DNA from 3 places in the Pseudomonas sp. NY8896 genome. Region 1 is predicted to be linked to each of the others. Evidence: riboswitches for the same ligand, from Rfam matches in the RefSeq annotation. Region 1 holds a riboswitch; each other region holds the start of a gene.
The links. Region 1 has a riboswitch for cobalamin ahead of Q9451_RS19910 (TonB-dependent receptor). Riboswitches for the same ligand answer to the same signal wherever they lie in the genome.
Positions count from the first base shown of each region.

Region 1 (4,766 bases):
ACACCGCTGCAATGCTCTCGAAGCCGAAGTAGTCGCCCTGGTTGAGGCCCAACAGCGCCACGCTGGCCAGGTACAGCAGCTTCAGCACATACAGGTGCAGCAGGTAGAAGAACATCGGGGCCGCACCGAACACCGCCAGGGCACTGATCCAGCGCGCCTGGCCGGCCCGCTCGAAGGCGCGCAGCAACACAAGGCCGCAGCCCAGGGTCAGGGCCAGGAACAGTAGCGACGGTGGGTATTTGGTGATGTTGAAGAAGCTCATCAACGTTTGCGTGAAGGTGGGGTAACCGCTCCACGGCGCCTCACCATAGCCGTTGAACATGCGCAGCAGGACAAAGCCCAGGAGTGCGAGCAACCCGGCCGTCAGCAGGCGTTGCTGGCGTTGTCCGGCCTCGCTGCCGCGCGCGAACCAGGGGCCCAGGCCATAACCCAGGGCAATGACGCCGATCCACGGCAGCACCGGATACGACGTGCGCAGGCGCAGGTTTTCCGACCATTCAAGCCAGCCGCGGTCGTGCAGGATTGCCCAGGGCACGTGCAGGGCTGACCCCACGCCAAAGTGCAGGCCGTCGAGCAGGTTGTGGCCGGCGACGATGATGGCGCCCAGGGTGAGCAGTGCGGCGCGTGGCAGCCACACCAGCAGGGACAAGGCGATCATGCTGACGCCGATGGCCCAGATCACTTGCAGATAGATCACGCTGGGCGGCAACTGGAAGGTCCAGGCGAAGTTGACCAGGGTGAACTCCAGCACCACCAGGAACAGCCCGCGCTTGAACAGGAATGCCGAGACATCGCTACGGCCCTGATGCTTCTCGCCGTACAGCCAGGCCGACAGGCCGGTCAGCAGGACGAACACCGGTGCGCACAGGTGGGCCAGGGTGCGGCTGAAGAACAGCGAAGGCTCCGTGGCGTCGATGGCCATGGGGTCGCTTACCTGGCGGTGCAGGAAGAAGGTCTCGCGGACGTGGTCCAAAAGCATGAACAGGATCACCAGGCCGCGCAGGGCATCGATGCTCTGCAGGCGCTGGGTGATCAAGGTGGGCGTGGCGCTGGCGCTTGTCATGGAGGGTCGCTGATAGGAATGAATGTCATGTGAAACGTTATCTTATAACTAATTTATTGGAGGCTGGTAGAGGTTTTTGTGTTGCCTGTGCAGGCCTCTTCGCGGGCGCGCCCGCGAAGAGGCCGGTTCAGGCAACTCAGGTCAGAAGGTGTAATCCACCGTCGCAAAATACGAGCGCGGCATCCCCATCAACCACTGCTGCCCGCTGAACGCCGACTGCACATACTCGCGATCGAACAGGTTGTTCAACTGCAACCCCAGCCGTACATCAGGCAACACCTGCCAGGCGATGTTGGCATCGACCACGGTGTAGCCGGGGGCGCTTTGGGTATTGGCGGTGTCGGCATAACGCTCATCCACATAGCGCGCGCCAATGCCGGCTTCCACCTGTTGGCCGAAACCTTTGCTCAACCACAGGTTGGCGGTACGCCGTGGCACGTTGGCCGGCCGGTTGCCGGCACGGTCCTGCGCCACGCCGCCGACCATCTCGTCGAAGTCGTCATACCTTGCGCGCACCAGCGATGCGTTGGCAGACACCTGCCATTGGTGCGCCAGCGCCAGTTCCAAGGTCGCTTCGAGGCCATCGGAGGTCTGCTGGCCAGCCTGTTGCTTCTCGTGGGTGATCGGGTCGTCTACCAGCAGCTTCTTCTTGACGATGTGGTAGGCGGCCAGTGTCCATTCGCCACGGCCTTCCCAGAAGCGCTGCTTCAGGCCTACCTCGGTCTGCTTCGCTTCGGTCAAGTCATAGTGCATCTGGGTGGGGCTGAGGCTGATGAGGTTGTTGACCCCTTCCTCGCTGGTGGAGTACTGGCCATACAGTGACAGGTCGTCAGTGACCGCGAACACCAGCCCAGCGCGCCAGTTGCCACCTTGCAGGCTGCGGTCACTGCGGCTGTCGTTGGTCAGGTTGTCGCGGTCGATGTGGTTCTGGTCGCGGCGCACGCCGGTTACCAGCGACAGCCGGTCGCTGAGCTGCAGGCGGTTCTCGGCGAACAGGGCAAAGGTATGGGTGGTGGACAAGGTTTGCGGTCGCAGCGGCGAGGCACTGTGGAACCCGCCGGGCTGCGGTTGCCATGGGTCGATGTAGTCGCCGCCGACATCGTTGTAGGGTGAATTGCTGTCGACGTTGAAGCGCACCTTGTTGTACTCGGCCCCGACCACGGTCTTGCTGGCCAGGCCGAACAGGGTGTGGTCGAAGGTGAAGGTCTGGCGGTCGCCGAACTGTTCCTGGTTGTGCTTGATCTCCAGGTAGCTGCCGCGCAGCAACTGCTGACGCTCGGCGTCCCAGCTGTAGTCTTCGGCGTTGCGCCAGTGGCGGCGGCTCTTGATGTAGTACAGCTGGTTGCTGGCGCTGAGGTGGTCGTTCAGCGTCCAATCGGTGGTCAGCCGGGTCCACTCGTCGTCATAACGCTGCACGTCATTCTGTACGTTGTAGTTCTTGTTGCGCAGGCTACTGCGATAGTGGCCGTCGATCAGCGGCGTGCCGTAGTAGTTGGCGGGCTGCGCCTCGCCACGGTCGTGGGCGAGGGTGAAGCTGAGGTCGTCACTGGCATCGAAACGCAGCGCTGCGCTAACGGCCAGGCTGCGCGAATGGGTGCGGTCGACCCAACCATTGCCATCTTGCTGGTTCAGCGTAAGGCGATAGCTCAGGCGCTCGCTGAGGCTGCCGCCGCTGTCCAGGCCGAGCTGCTGACGGTCCCATGAGCCGTAGCCCAGACGCAGGTGGTTGCGCACTTCGCCGGCAAACGGTTTTTTCGGGATCACGTTGACGACCGCGCCGGTGGCGCCTTCGCCATGCAGTACCGAAGCCGGGCCGCGAATCACATCGATACGTTCGACCATCCACGGGTCGACAGGGAACGTTTGCGTGCCGGCGCCGGTGTAAAGGCGCGTGCCGTCGAACAGGGTCATCACCGAACTGTGCCCGGCAAAGCCGCGGGCGGACAGGCCGGTGCCGCCGTCGCCTGGGGAGCCGACGAAGGTGATGCCCGGCGAGCGGGTCACCGCATCCTGCACGGTGAGGTTGTTGCGCTGCTGAATCTGCTCGGCACTGATGCTGCTGGTACTGGCGGGTGTTTCCAGGGCACTCAGGCCAAGGCGCGAGCCGGCCTGGGTAGGCGTGGCCAGGTCGATGGCGTGGCTGTCGAGGGTGTCGGTGATGGCCGTGGAAGGCAAGGCCAGAGGCGGCGGGGCACGGTCATCGGCCAAGGCCGGCAGGGCGACGGCCAGGCAGGCCGCCAGGGGGTGAAGCTTGAACATACGGGACATGTCGTTCCACTGCTGCAGGAATGAATGCATCCCGGTGGAAAACACGCAAAGGCGAACCATGCAGGCAGGCGCGCGCACGGATTCCGGCCTGCGCCCGCCCACCGCGGGTTGCCAAGTGAAGCTCCAGGCCGGTCTCCGGGCTTGCGAGGGGCATGAAACCTTCACCTTCCCATGCCGGAGCACAGTGGTATCTCGAAGGGTTCGCTCGCTTACCGTTGCGGGGGCAGCGCCGGACTTGTCGTGGGCAACACGACGCACCGGCTTCCCGTTTCACCCTGCGCGCGGCGGCGCAGGACACCTGAAACTGGCGCGCATCTGACCATTGAAACGCGGGGGCGTCAAATTTGCTTGGGCAATGGAGGTGGGTTAGCCCTGCAAAGGCTAGCGTCCGCGGCGCCGCGAAACCCGTGCCTCGATGTTCTTGCGCCCGATCAACAGCGGGGGCTTCTCTACCACCGGCTCATCCGCCAGCCATTTGTACATCACCAGGCAGTCCACCAGCCCCAGGCGGGCATGGCGATAGGCCTTGGGCAAGCGGCCAACGGTCTCGAAGCCGAGCTTGTGCCAAAGCGCCACGGCCACTTCATTGCTGGCCACCACCGAGTTGAACTGCAGGGCCAGAAAACCTTCCTGGCGCGCCAGCTTCTGCGAGTGTTCGCACATCAGGCGCGCCACGCCCCGGCCGCGCGCCTGTTCGCAGACCATGTAGCCGCAATTGCCCACATGTGCGCCAGGCCCGGCAGCATTGGCCTTGAGGTAGTAGGAACCCAGCAGCTCGCCATCTTCTTCAGCCAGCAACGTATGCAAGGGCAGCTCCAGCCACAGCTGGCGAGCCTGTTCGACGCTCAGGGCTGGCTCGAAGGCGTAGGTTTCACGGGCCTGGACAATGGCTTGGAAGGTAGGCCAGAAACGGTCGAAGTCTTCGGGCGTCATGGGGCGAATGTGGATCATGCGGGTTCCTGCGCGGGCTAAGCCGCCCAGTCTGGGTGGCGCGGCGCCGTCGCGCAAGGGCGGCGACGCCGTTTGTGCTCAACCGTTGGCCTTGCCCACCGCGTCCATGGCACGCGCTGAGTAGACCAGTGCGGCCCCAGCATTCATCGCCACCGCTACGCCAAGCGCTTCGGCAATTTCCTCGCGGCTGGCGCCATGCTTGACCGCCTGTTGCGAATGCACGGCGATGCAGCCGTCGCAGCGGGTGGTCACGGCCACGGCCAGGGAGATCAGCTCGCGGGTCTTGGCGTCCAGGTGGTTGGTCTTGGCCCCAGCACCGCTGGCGGTCACATAACCGGCCACGGTGTCGGGTGAGAGTTGCTTGAGATCGCCGATGCCGGCCATCAACTGCTTACGGTAGGCGTCCCAGTCCATCATGCTCATCGTCTTCACCTTGGGGGGGTTGCGAGTGGAGCTTTCAGGCTAGTCGAAGAGTGGCAAGTGC
Region 1 covers NZ_CP132350.1:4,444,744-4,449,509, reverse strand. The annotation lists gene Q9451_RS19915 (DUF1624 domain-containing protein) at 1-1,063, opposite strand, end outside; gene Q9451_RS19910 (TonB-dependent receptor) at 1,205-3,331, opposite strand; cobalamin riboswitch at 3,440-3,648, opposite strand; gene Q9451_RS19905 (GNAT family N-acetyltransferase) at 3,713-4,282, opposite strand; gene Q9451_RS19900 (carboxymuconolactone decarboxylase family protein) at 4,361-4,705, opposite strand.

Region 2 (4,766 bases), 400 kb from region 1:
GGCGCTGGCAGAACACGTCGATGAAGGCGGTGTTGGCCGCCTGCAGGTGCGAGCGGTAGAACAACAGCGGCGTCACCGGGTAATCCGGGTGCCAGTGCGGGTACCAGTCTTCTAGCGCCACGCTCCCCTTGGCCGGGTGATACACGGCGGTGCGTGGCAAAGGCTGTGGCTCGTCCCAGGCGTAGTCACGCCCCAGCCACTGGCTGGCCAGGCAATTGAACAGGTTGATGGCATTGGCCTTGCCGCCCTGGCGCAGGTAGTGCCAGAGGCGTTCGGCCTGTTCGCCACAAACGTTACCCAAGCTGGTCAGTTCCGGGTCCGGGCGATCATCGCCCGGCACCAGAATCAGTTGCACGCCACGGGCGGCCAATTCGACCAGTTGCTCGACGCCGTAGCGCCAGTAGCCAACGCCACCGTGCAGCGACACCAGAATGACCTTGGCGTGGCGCAGCACCTGGTCGACGTACAAGTCGACCGAGGCATGGTTCTGCACCTGCATCGGGTTGGCCAGGCGCAGGCTGGGGAAGTCTTCAGGCAATTGCTCGGCGGTATCGGCGAGCAATGCCAGGTGCGAATCGCCGCTGCAGAGAATCACCAGCTCGGCGGGTGTCTGGCCGAGGTCGGCAATGCTGTCATCCGGCACGAAGCCGCCGGGCTGGGTCCGCAGCAGGTGCATGGGTCAGGCGCCCAGGGCCTGGCGCAGGCGCGCTTCCAGTTGAACAGCGTCAAGGTCCTGACCGATCAGCACCAGGCGGGTGATGCGCGGCTCGTCGTTGCGCCAGGCGCGATCGAAGTGCTTGTCGAAGCGGGTACCCACGCCTTGCACCAGCAGGCGCATCGGCTTGCCCGGGATGGCGGCGAAGCCCTTGGCACGCAGGATGCCGAACTCCACCACCAGTTGCGTCAGTGCGTCGAGCAGCAGGCTTTCGTCGGCCTCGGGCAGGTCGATGGAAATGGAATCGAAGGCGTCGTGGTCATGATCGTCATGGTCGTCGCCGTCGTGGTGCGTGTCGTGGTGGGTGCGGCGGCCATCGATGTGCGCCTCGGACTCGGCACCCACGCCCAACAGCACTTCCAGTGGCAGCTTGCCGCTGCTGGCCTCGATCACCTTGACGGCCGGCGGCAGTTCTTCAGCCACTTCGGCGCGCACCTTGGCCAGGCCTTCGGCGTCGATCAGGTCGGCCTTGTTCAGTACCACCAGGTCGGCGCTGGCCAGCTGGTCGGCGAACAGCTCGTGCAGTGGCGATTCATGGTCCAGGTTAGGGTCGAGTTTGCGCTGGGCATCGACCTGGTCAGGGTAGGCGGCGAAGGTGCCAGCGGCCACGGCCGGGCTGTCGACCACGGTGATGACCGCATCGACGGTGCAGGCGTTGCGGATTTCCGGCCACTGGAACGCTTGTACCAAAGGCTTGGGCAGGGCCAGGCCGCTGGTTTCGATCAGGATGTGGTCGAGGTCGCCACGGCGTGCCACCAGCTCGCGCATCACCGGAAAGAATTCTTCCTGCACGGTGCAGCACAGGCAACCATTGGCCAGTTCGTAGACGCGGCCGCTGGCTTCTTCCTCGGTGCAACCGATGCTGCACTGTTTGAGGATTTCGCCGTCGATGCCCAGCTCGCCGAATTCGTTGACGATGACCGCGATGCGGCGGCCTTGGGCGTTGTCGAGCATGTGGCGCAGCAAGGTGGTCTTGCCCGAGCCGAGGAAGCCGGTGACGATGGTGACGGGGAGCTTGGCCAGTGTTTTCATGTCGCATTGCCCTTGGCAGTGTGGCGCGGGCATGCAGGACGACAGCCACGGGCCAGAGGTTGGCCGGGCTTGTTCGCCACCGGATCACCCCGCCCGGTTGAAAGTCGAAAACGTGACGAGGCAGGTCTCCTGGCTCGCACCGTTCCAGGCCCCCGTACGGTTGAACAGCGGGCTGGCGGGATGACGCCTTCCCGCGCGCTGGCGCAGTGGCAGTGTCGATCCGTTGTCGGTGCTTACAGTTGCGGGGGCAGCCGCGGCATGTACCGCGTTCCCATCTTAGCTTCGGCCTGGCCGAAGAACCTCGAACTGGCAAGGCTACGCAGTGGCTGGCGGGTGGTCAACCATTGCGGCGGGCTGGTCGACCACTCTTGGTGCTACTGCGTTACAGTAGCGACTCTGCCCACGGTCAAGGACGTCCCATGCCCCTCGCCCCCGCCATACCCGTACTGCGCATCTTCTCGGTCGACAAGGCCAAGGAGTTCTACCTCGATTTCCTCGGTTTCAGCCTGGACTGGGAGCATCGTTTCAGCCCGGACCTGCCGTTGTACGTACAGATTCACCGCGACGGCCTGATCCTGCACCTTTCCGAGCACCATGGCGATGCATGCCCCGGTTCTACCGTGTTCGCCCGCATCGACGACCTGCGCGCGCTGGAGCGCGAGCTGCAGGACAAACAGTACGGTTACGCCCGGCCAGAGGCCGAGCGCCTGGACTGGGGCCTGCAGATGCAGGTGTGGGACCCGTTCGGCAACCGCCTGCGCTTTTGCCAGCAGATCGATGACGAGGCCAACCCGTGAAGGCACTGGGCAAACGCGAAATGGCCCGCCTGGAGCGGGAGCTGGTGGCGTGCCTGACCGATGCCTGCGAAACCGCCAAGGCGCAGATCGTCGGTTTCAGCTGGCTCACTCACCGCCTCGACCCCGAGGACTTTCCGGGCAGCCTTCGTATTACCTGGGTATTTGAGCAAGAGGCCGACAAAGCCGCTGCCGTCGCGGGCGAAGCGAAGGCGCACATGCTGGCGTTGACCCGCCATGCACTGGAGCAAGCCGGCATACAGCTGGACCATCCGGCCTGGCATGTGCGGTTCGACAGTGAACAAGCCTGCGCGCACGGCCACGCCGGGGACTGGGCTAAACGCTTGCAGGCGCAACGCTGAGGCCCCAACCGGCGGCCGGTGCTTTACCCGGCCCCGGACGGTCCGTTAGGCTACGCGCTCTCCAATTACGAGGTGTTCGTCCAATGCGCCATTGATGCCGCCGTCCGTTCGACGGCCAGTCTTCAGCCTCCGGCTCGCTCCGGAGATGTCGCGGCATTTGTGGAGTTGTGCATGACGAACACGTCGATTCTGACGCTGGACAGCGTCTCCTTGGCCTTGCCTGATGGCAGGCTGCTGTTCAGCAACCTCAACGAAACCTTCGACCAACGCCGCACCGGCCTGGTCGGGCGCAATGGCGTGGGCAAAAGCCTGCTAGGGCAGATTCTTGCCGGCCAGCGTGAACCGAGCAGCGGCCATTGCCGGCGCCTCGGGCCTGTCCATTTGCTGGACCAGCAAGTCATCGAGCGCAGCGCCACGCTTGCCGACCTGGCCCAAGTGGGGCCGGTGATTGCGGCGCTGGAGCGTATCGAGCAAGGCAGCATCCAGCCCCACGATTTCGACACCGTTGGCGAGCGCTGGGATATCCGCGAGCAATTGCAACGCCAGCTTCAGGGCCACGGCCTGGGCCAACTCGACTGGCGCCAGCCCGCACGGAGCCTGAGCGGCGGCCAGGCCATGCGCGTGGCGCTGATTGGCGCGTGGCTCAGCGATGCCGACTACCTGATCCTCGACGAGCCAAGCAATCACCTGGACAGCGACGCCCGTGCCCAACTGCTGAGCATGATCGAAGCCTGGGACCGTGGCTTGCTGGTGATCAGCCACGACCGCAGCCTGCTGGCGCACATGGCACGCATTGTTGAATTATCCAGCCTGGGTTTGCAGGGCTATGGTGGCAACTACAGCATCTATGCAGCGCAAAAAGCCAACCAGACGGCGCAGGCCCAGCAGCACCTTGCCCGGCTGAAGCAGGCGCAGCTACGCCAGGCCCGTGAACTGCAGCGCCAGCGCGAAGACCTGGAGCGCCATCAGGCGCGGGCCGGGCGCCAGGCCAAGCACGCCAACCAGGCCAAGATCCTGGTCGACCGCCAGCAGGAGCGCAGCCAGGCCACTGCTGGCAAGCAGCGCCGCGACCATCGCGATGCCCAGCAAGCGTTGGTGGGTAAAGTGCGTGACGCCGCCCGTGAGGTCGAGCATGACAGCGCTATTACCTTGCACGCGCCTACACCTCAGCGTCATCCAGGCCGAGAAGTGTTGGCCTTGCAGGCACTTCGCTTGCCGCGTGGCACCCGCAAACCGCTTGACCTGCGTGTGTGCCTGGGCCAGCGCGTGGGGCTGATCGGCGCCAATGGCAGTGGCAAGTCCACCCTGCTCAGGCTGCTGAACGGGGAGTTGCCGGCACCGCCCGACAATGTGCGCCTCAGTGGCGAAACCGCCCTGCTCGACCAGCACTGCAACACGCTAGCGGGCCACGGCAGCGTGCTCGAACACCTGCGCCAAGCCAACCCGATGCTGGCCCAGGGCGAGTTGCGCAGCCGCCTGGCGCAATTGGGCCTGGATGCGGCCCGTGTCGAACTGCCCAGCAGCCTGCTCAGCGGCGGCGAGCGGATGAAGGCGGCGCTGGCCGCCGTGCTATACCGCGAACGGCCGCTCGACCTGTTGCTGCTGGACGAACCCGGCAACCACCTGGACCTGCCATCGCTGACAGCCCTGGAACGCATGCTTGGGCAATTTCGCGGGGCGCTGATGGTGGCGTCCCATGATGCGGTATTGCTGGAAAACCTGGCGCTCGATGAATACCTGCACTTGTAGGCGCAGCCATGTGCTGCGAAAAATGCATCGCACGCTATCAATTCGTGACTGGCCGTTCCCGATCCGCCAAGGATGTATTAAGGTGGCATGGTGCGCATATAACAGCAGCCCGAG
Region 2 covers NZ_CP132350.1:4,042,880-4,047,645, forward strand. The annotation lists gene cobN (cobaltochelatase subunit CobN) at 1-676, opposite strand, end outside; gene cobW (cobalamin biosynthesis protein CobW) at 680-1,747, opposite strand; cobalamin riboswitch at 1,849-2,066, opposite strand; gene Q9451_RS18055 (glyoxalase superfamily protein) at 2,167-2,544, shown strand; gene Q9451_RS18060 (hypothetical protein) at 2,541-2,903, shown strand; gene Q9451_RS18065 (ATP-binding cassette domain-containing protein) at 3,075-4,652, shown strand.
Region 2: linked by a shared signal. The riboswitch ahead of cobW (cobalamin biosynthesis protein CobW) and the one ahead of Q9451_RS19910 (TonB-dependent receptor) in region 1 are both predicted to bind cobalamin.

Region 3 (4,766 bases), 950 kb from region 1:
GCTTCGTTGCCCCGCCCGCCGTTGGGGCTCAGGCCACGAGCGATCGGTTCCAGCGCAGTGCTGGTCAGCGAGTGGTGATAGGTGTGCCCGCGCAAGGTACCCTCCGGCAGTTCCACCGCCTGCAGCGCCAGGGCCGCCAGGCGCTTCTGCATGGTCGCCTCACCCGGCAGCAGCCCCAGCAGCTCGGCACGTTCGCCTGCCACGTCAGTCAGGGCATCGAGCAGGTACAGCATGCCGCCGCACTCGGCCAGCAACGGCTTGCCCTGCGCATGATGGGCGCGAATCGCTGCGCACATCGGTGCGTTTGCGGCCAATGCGTGGTGATGCAGTTCGGGGTAGCCGCCCGGCAGGTACAGGCTGTCTACCGGTGGCAGCTCGCGGTCGTGCAGCGGCGAGAAAAACGCCAGCTGTGCGCCAAGGTTGCGCAGCAGGTCGAGGTTGGCGCCATAGGTGAAGGCAAACGCCTCGTCCCGCGCCACACCAATGCGTACACCTGCCAACGAGGTAGAGCAGGCCTGCGGTTCGGGCTCGGCAAAGGTTACCGGCGGCGGCAAAGCCGCGTCGCAACTGGCGCCCAGCGCCTCGGCAGCAGCATCCAGGCGGGCCTCCAGATCATTCAGCTCGCTGGCCTGCACCAGCCCCAGGTGGCGGCTAGGCAGCTCGATGCCACGCTCGCGGGACAAGCCGCCATACCAGCGCAACCCTTGGGTCAGGCTGCCTTCCAGCAGTTGCGCATGGCGCAGGCTGCCCACCCGGTTGGCCAGCACGCCGGCGAACGGCAGGTCGGCCTGATAGCGCGCCAGGCCCAGAGCCAGGGCGCCGAATGTCTGAGCCATGGCCGTGCCGTCGATCACCGCCAGCACCGGTACGCCGAAATGGCGGGCCAGGTCGGCGCTGGACGGGGTGCCGTCGAACAGCCCCATCACCCCTTCGATCAGGATCAGGTCGGCCTCGCCGGCAGCGTCCCACAACAGGCGACGGCTTTCATCTGCACCGATCATCCACAGGTCCAGCTGGTACACCGGCGCGCCACTGGCCCGCTCGAGAATCATCGGGTCCAGAAAGTCGGGCCCGCACTTGAACACCCGCACCTTACGCCCGAGGTTACGGTGCAAGCGTGCCAGAGCAGCAGTGACAGTGGTCTTGCCCTGGCCAGAGGCTGGTGCCGCGATCAGCACGGCGGGGCAGTGGCGCGATCGACTCACAGCTCGACGCCCTTCTGTGCGCGGATACCGGCCTGGAAAGCGTGCTTGAGCATGCCCATCTCGGTCACGGTGTCGGCCAGTTCGATCATTTCATCCTTGGCCGCACGGCCAGTGACGATCACATGCTGCATCGGCGGGCGGGCCTGAATGTCGGACAGCACCTGGTCCAGGTCGAGATAGCCATGCTTGAGGGCGATGTTGAGCTCATCCAGTACCACGAACTGCACACTTGGGTCTTGCAGCAACTGGCGCGACACCGCCCAGGCGGCTTCAGCGGCAGCAATGTCGCGCTGGCGGTCCTGGGTTTCCCAGGTAAAGCCTTCGCCCATGACGTGGTAGCGCACTTGCTCGGGGAAGCGGCGGAAGAACAGTTCTTCGCCGGTGCTGTTGCGGCCTTTGATGAACTGCACCACACCGCACTGCATGCCATGGCCCAGGGCGCGTGCGAGCATGCCGAAGGCCGAGCTGCTCTTGCCTTTGCCGTTGCCGGTCAGCACCAGCAGCAGGCCGCATTCGTTGGGGGAATTGGCGATGCGTTCGTCGATGACCGCCTTCTTGCGCTGCATGCGCGCCAGGTGGCGTTCGTCGCGTTCGGTGGATTCGCTCATGGGGTTCTCCGCTGGCTGGCACCACGGCAACGCGCGGCGGCAGGTAATAGGCAGGCAAACGGAGAACGCGCAGGGGCCATGGCAGGGCGCCACGGTGCACCGCGCATCACCCTCCGTGATGCCGTTGGCAGTAACAGGCCGGTCTCCGGGCTTGTGAGTGGGCGTTAGGCCCTGGCCTGCGCGCCTTCCCGGATGCTGGCATCCAGTGGCCTTGCGCGGCCTTCTGCTCACTTACCGTTGCGGGGGCAGCGCCGGATTCGCGCCATGCAGGCGCCCACCGGCTTCCCAGTTTCACCCTGCCCAGTCGAAGCTGGCAGGGCACCTGAAACACGCGCGAAGGTTAGAGGGTTGCACCGGGAGCGTCAATCGAAGCGGGTGTTGCAGCTATTTATGCTCTTGATCTTTATCTTGATCTTCGCGACTTCAGGAGGCTGAACGCTGAAGTCGCAATCTGCGTCGCCTGGACTATCGCGCGCTTTGAAGCAAAAGCCGAAGCAAGAGCAAGACCAAGGGACGGAACCCTGCGCGCCCTCTCAATCCCATAGGCCTGCTTCAGAGGACGCTGCCCATGAACCGCCTGTTGCCTTGGTTAGTCGCCGCCAGCCTGGCAGGCTGCGGCGAAACGGCCCTGTTGAACGTAAGCGAGGGCAGCGGGCCAACACCCGAGTTGCCTGCCCCCGTCACGACATTGATCCCCACCGTGAACATCGCCCCCGCAGTCGGCTGGCCAAAGGGCGGCAAGCCCACCGCAGCACCAGGCACTCAGGTCACCGCTTTCGCCAGCGGCCTCGACCACCCACGCTGGCTCTACTTGCTGCCCAACGGCGATGTGCTGGTAGCCGAAACCAACGCGCCCCCAAAGCCCGAAGATGGCAAGGGTATTCGCGGCTGGGCCATGGGCAAGGCGATGAAGCGCGCCGGTGCGACCGCCCCCAGCGCCAACCGCATCACCCTGCTGCGCGATGCAGACCATGATGGTGTGGCAGAAATCCGCACCCCGTTCATCGAGGGGCTCAACTCCCCCTTCGGCATGACGCTGGTAGGCAAGAATCTATATGTTGCCGACACCGACAGGCTGCTGCGCTTTCACTATGAACCAGGCGCCATGCAGATCACCGAAAAGGGTTACCTGGTTACCGAGTTGCCCGGCGGGCCGCTGAACCATCACTGGACCAAGAATGTAATCGCTAGCCCCAACGGCCAAAAGCTTTATGTGACGGTTGGCTCGAACAGCAATGTGGGTGAAAACGGCCTGGACAAAGAACAGTCGCGTGCCGCGATCTGGGAAGTGGACCCGGCAAGCGGCAATCATCGGCTGTTCGCCACCGGCCTGCGCAACCCCAACGGAATGGCCTGGGAGCCTCGCAGCGGCGCCTTGTGGACGGCGGTCAACGAACGGGACGAAATCGGCAGCGATCTGGTGCCGGACTACATCACATCCGTCAAAGAAGGTGGTTTCTATGGCTGGCCCTACAGCTACTACGGGCAACACGTAGACGAGCGAGTGCAGCCACAGGCCCCGCAGAAGGTAGCCCAGGCACTGACACCGGATTATGCCGTCGGCCCGCACACCGCATCGCTAGGGCTGGCATTCATAGAGCCTGGCGTACTGCCAGCACCCTTTGAACAAGGCGCACTGATAGGCCAGCATGGTTCGTGGAACCGCAAACCACACAGTGGCTACAAGGTGATATTCGTGCCATTCGACCACTCAGGCAAACCTGCAGCCCCCCCCATCGACCTGCTGACCGGGTTTCTGGATAGAGAGGACAATGCGATGGGGCGACCGGTGGGCGTGATCAATGATGGCCGCAGTGGTGTACTGGTGGCCGACGATGTCGGCAATGTAGTCTGGCGAGTAAGCATGACCGCCAGGGCCCGATTGAACCAGGGCACTGCTGCTCAAACCAGGCCAAACAGCAGTCCCGAATGACAAACCCGATATCAGGCTGGGAAAAAACGTTGCGCCAGCGCAGGCGTACGGAACTGCGCCCGATAAGCGGCCACATCGAACAGTAGCCCCGTACGCAAGTCATACACCGGGCCGGAAACAGGCTTGCCGGTTTGGGCCAACGTCACCTTGATAAAGCGATAATGCTCACCATACACCTGCTCCAGGCCCTCGATGCGCAAGTAGTTACCCGGTAGCATCAGTGATTCACCCTCCTGCCAGAAGATAGAAAACGCGCTGATCGGTGTTGCCCCCCTATATCGCCCAGCCACCAGCTCGAACACCACCGAACTGTCGTCGAACAGCCCAGGCAAACTGCCCGGCGCCCCGGCGAAGGGCAAGCAGGCGAACTCGGTAACCTTGTACGGGTTTTCGGTGAACGAAGTCAGGTCGGTATTGACCAGCACATCACCCACCCGCAAATGGCCGTTTCGATAGAACTCGCCACCGGTACCACGCGAGCGGTGCCCACCGCGATACAACGTGACCTCGTTGCTCTTGGGTAGCCGCCCCAGGCTATCGGCCAGATCATTGATATAACTGTCTTCATCGCCGTACTGGTACCGTCCGGTGCGCATGACATCGTTCACGGTGGACTCGTTGCTGGTGTACCACTCGACCAGCGAATTGAAGTACTCATGGCCGTAGCGGTAGGAATAGCGAGGCAAGCCATCAACCTTGACGCAATCCAGCCCACGCTCGTCCAGGTCTGGTGCCCGCCCATTAGGCAGCTCGGCGACAGGCCACTTCTCCAGCAATGCTTTCTGGCGCTGTAGAGACTGCTCGGCCAGCCGCGTGCTCGACGCGTCATCAATGGCTGTGTAGGTATCCCAGAACGGCGAGGGAACACTTGGCATGCCTTCCACCGCCGGAGGGCTGCCGCCCAGCAACCGAGGAGGCCCCAGCAGCTCCCACTCACCCGCCGCGTTCAAGCGCACGGGCCTAAGCGGGACGAAGGCATAGGGATTGTTTACGGGCACCACTAACCAGACGGCCAGTTCA
Region 3 covers NZ_CP132350.1:5,389,870-5,394,635, forward strand. The annotation lists gene Q9451_RS24270 (cobyrinate a,c-diamide synthase) at 1-1,205, opposite strand, end outside; gene cobO (cob(I)yrinic acid a,c-diamide adenosyltransferase) at 1,202-1,813, opposite strand; cobalamin riboswitch at 1,932-2,154, opposite strand; gene Q9451_RS24280 (sorbosone dehydrogenase family protein) at 2,382-3,746, shown strand; gene Q9451_RS24285 (DUF6543 domain-containing protein) at 3,758-4,766, opposite strand, start outside.
Region 3: linked by a shared signal. The riboswitch ahead of cobO (cob(I)yrinic acid a,c-diamide adenosyltransferase) and the one ahead of Q9451_RS19910 (TonB-dependent receptor) in region 1 are both predicted to bind cobalamin.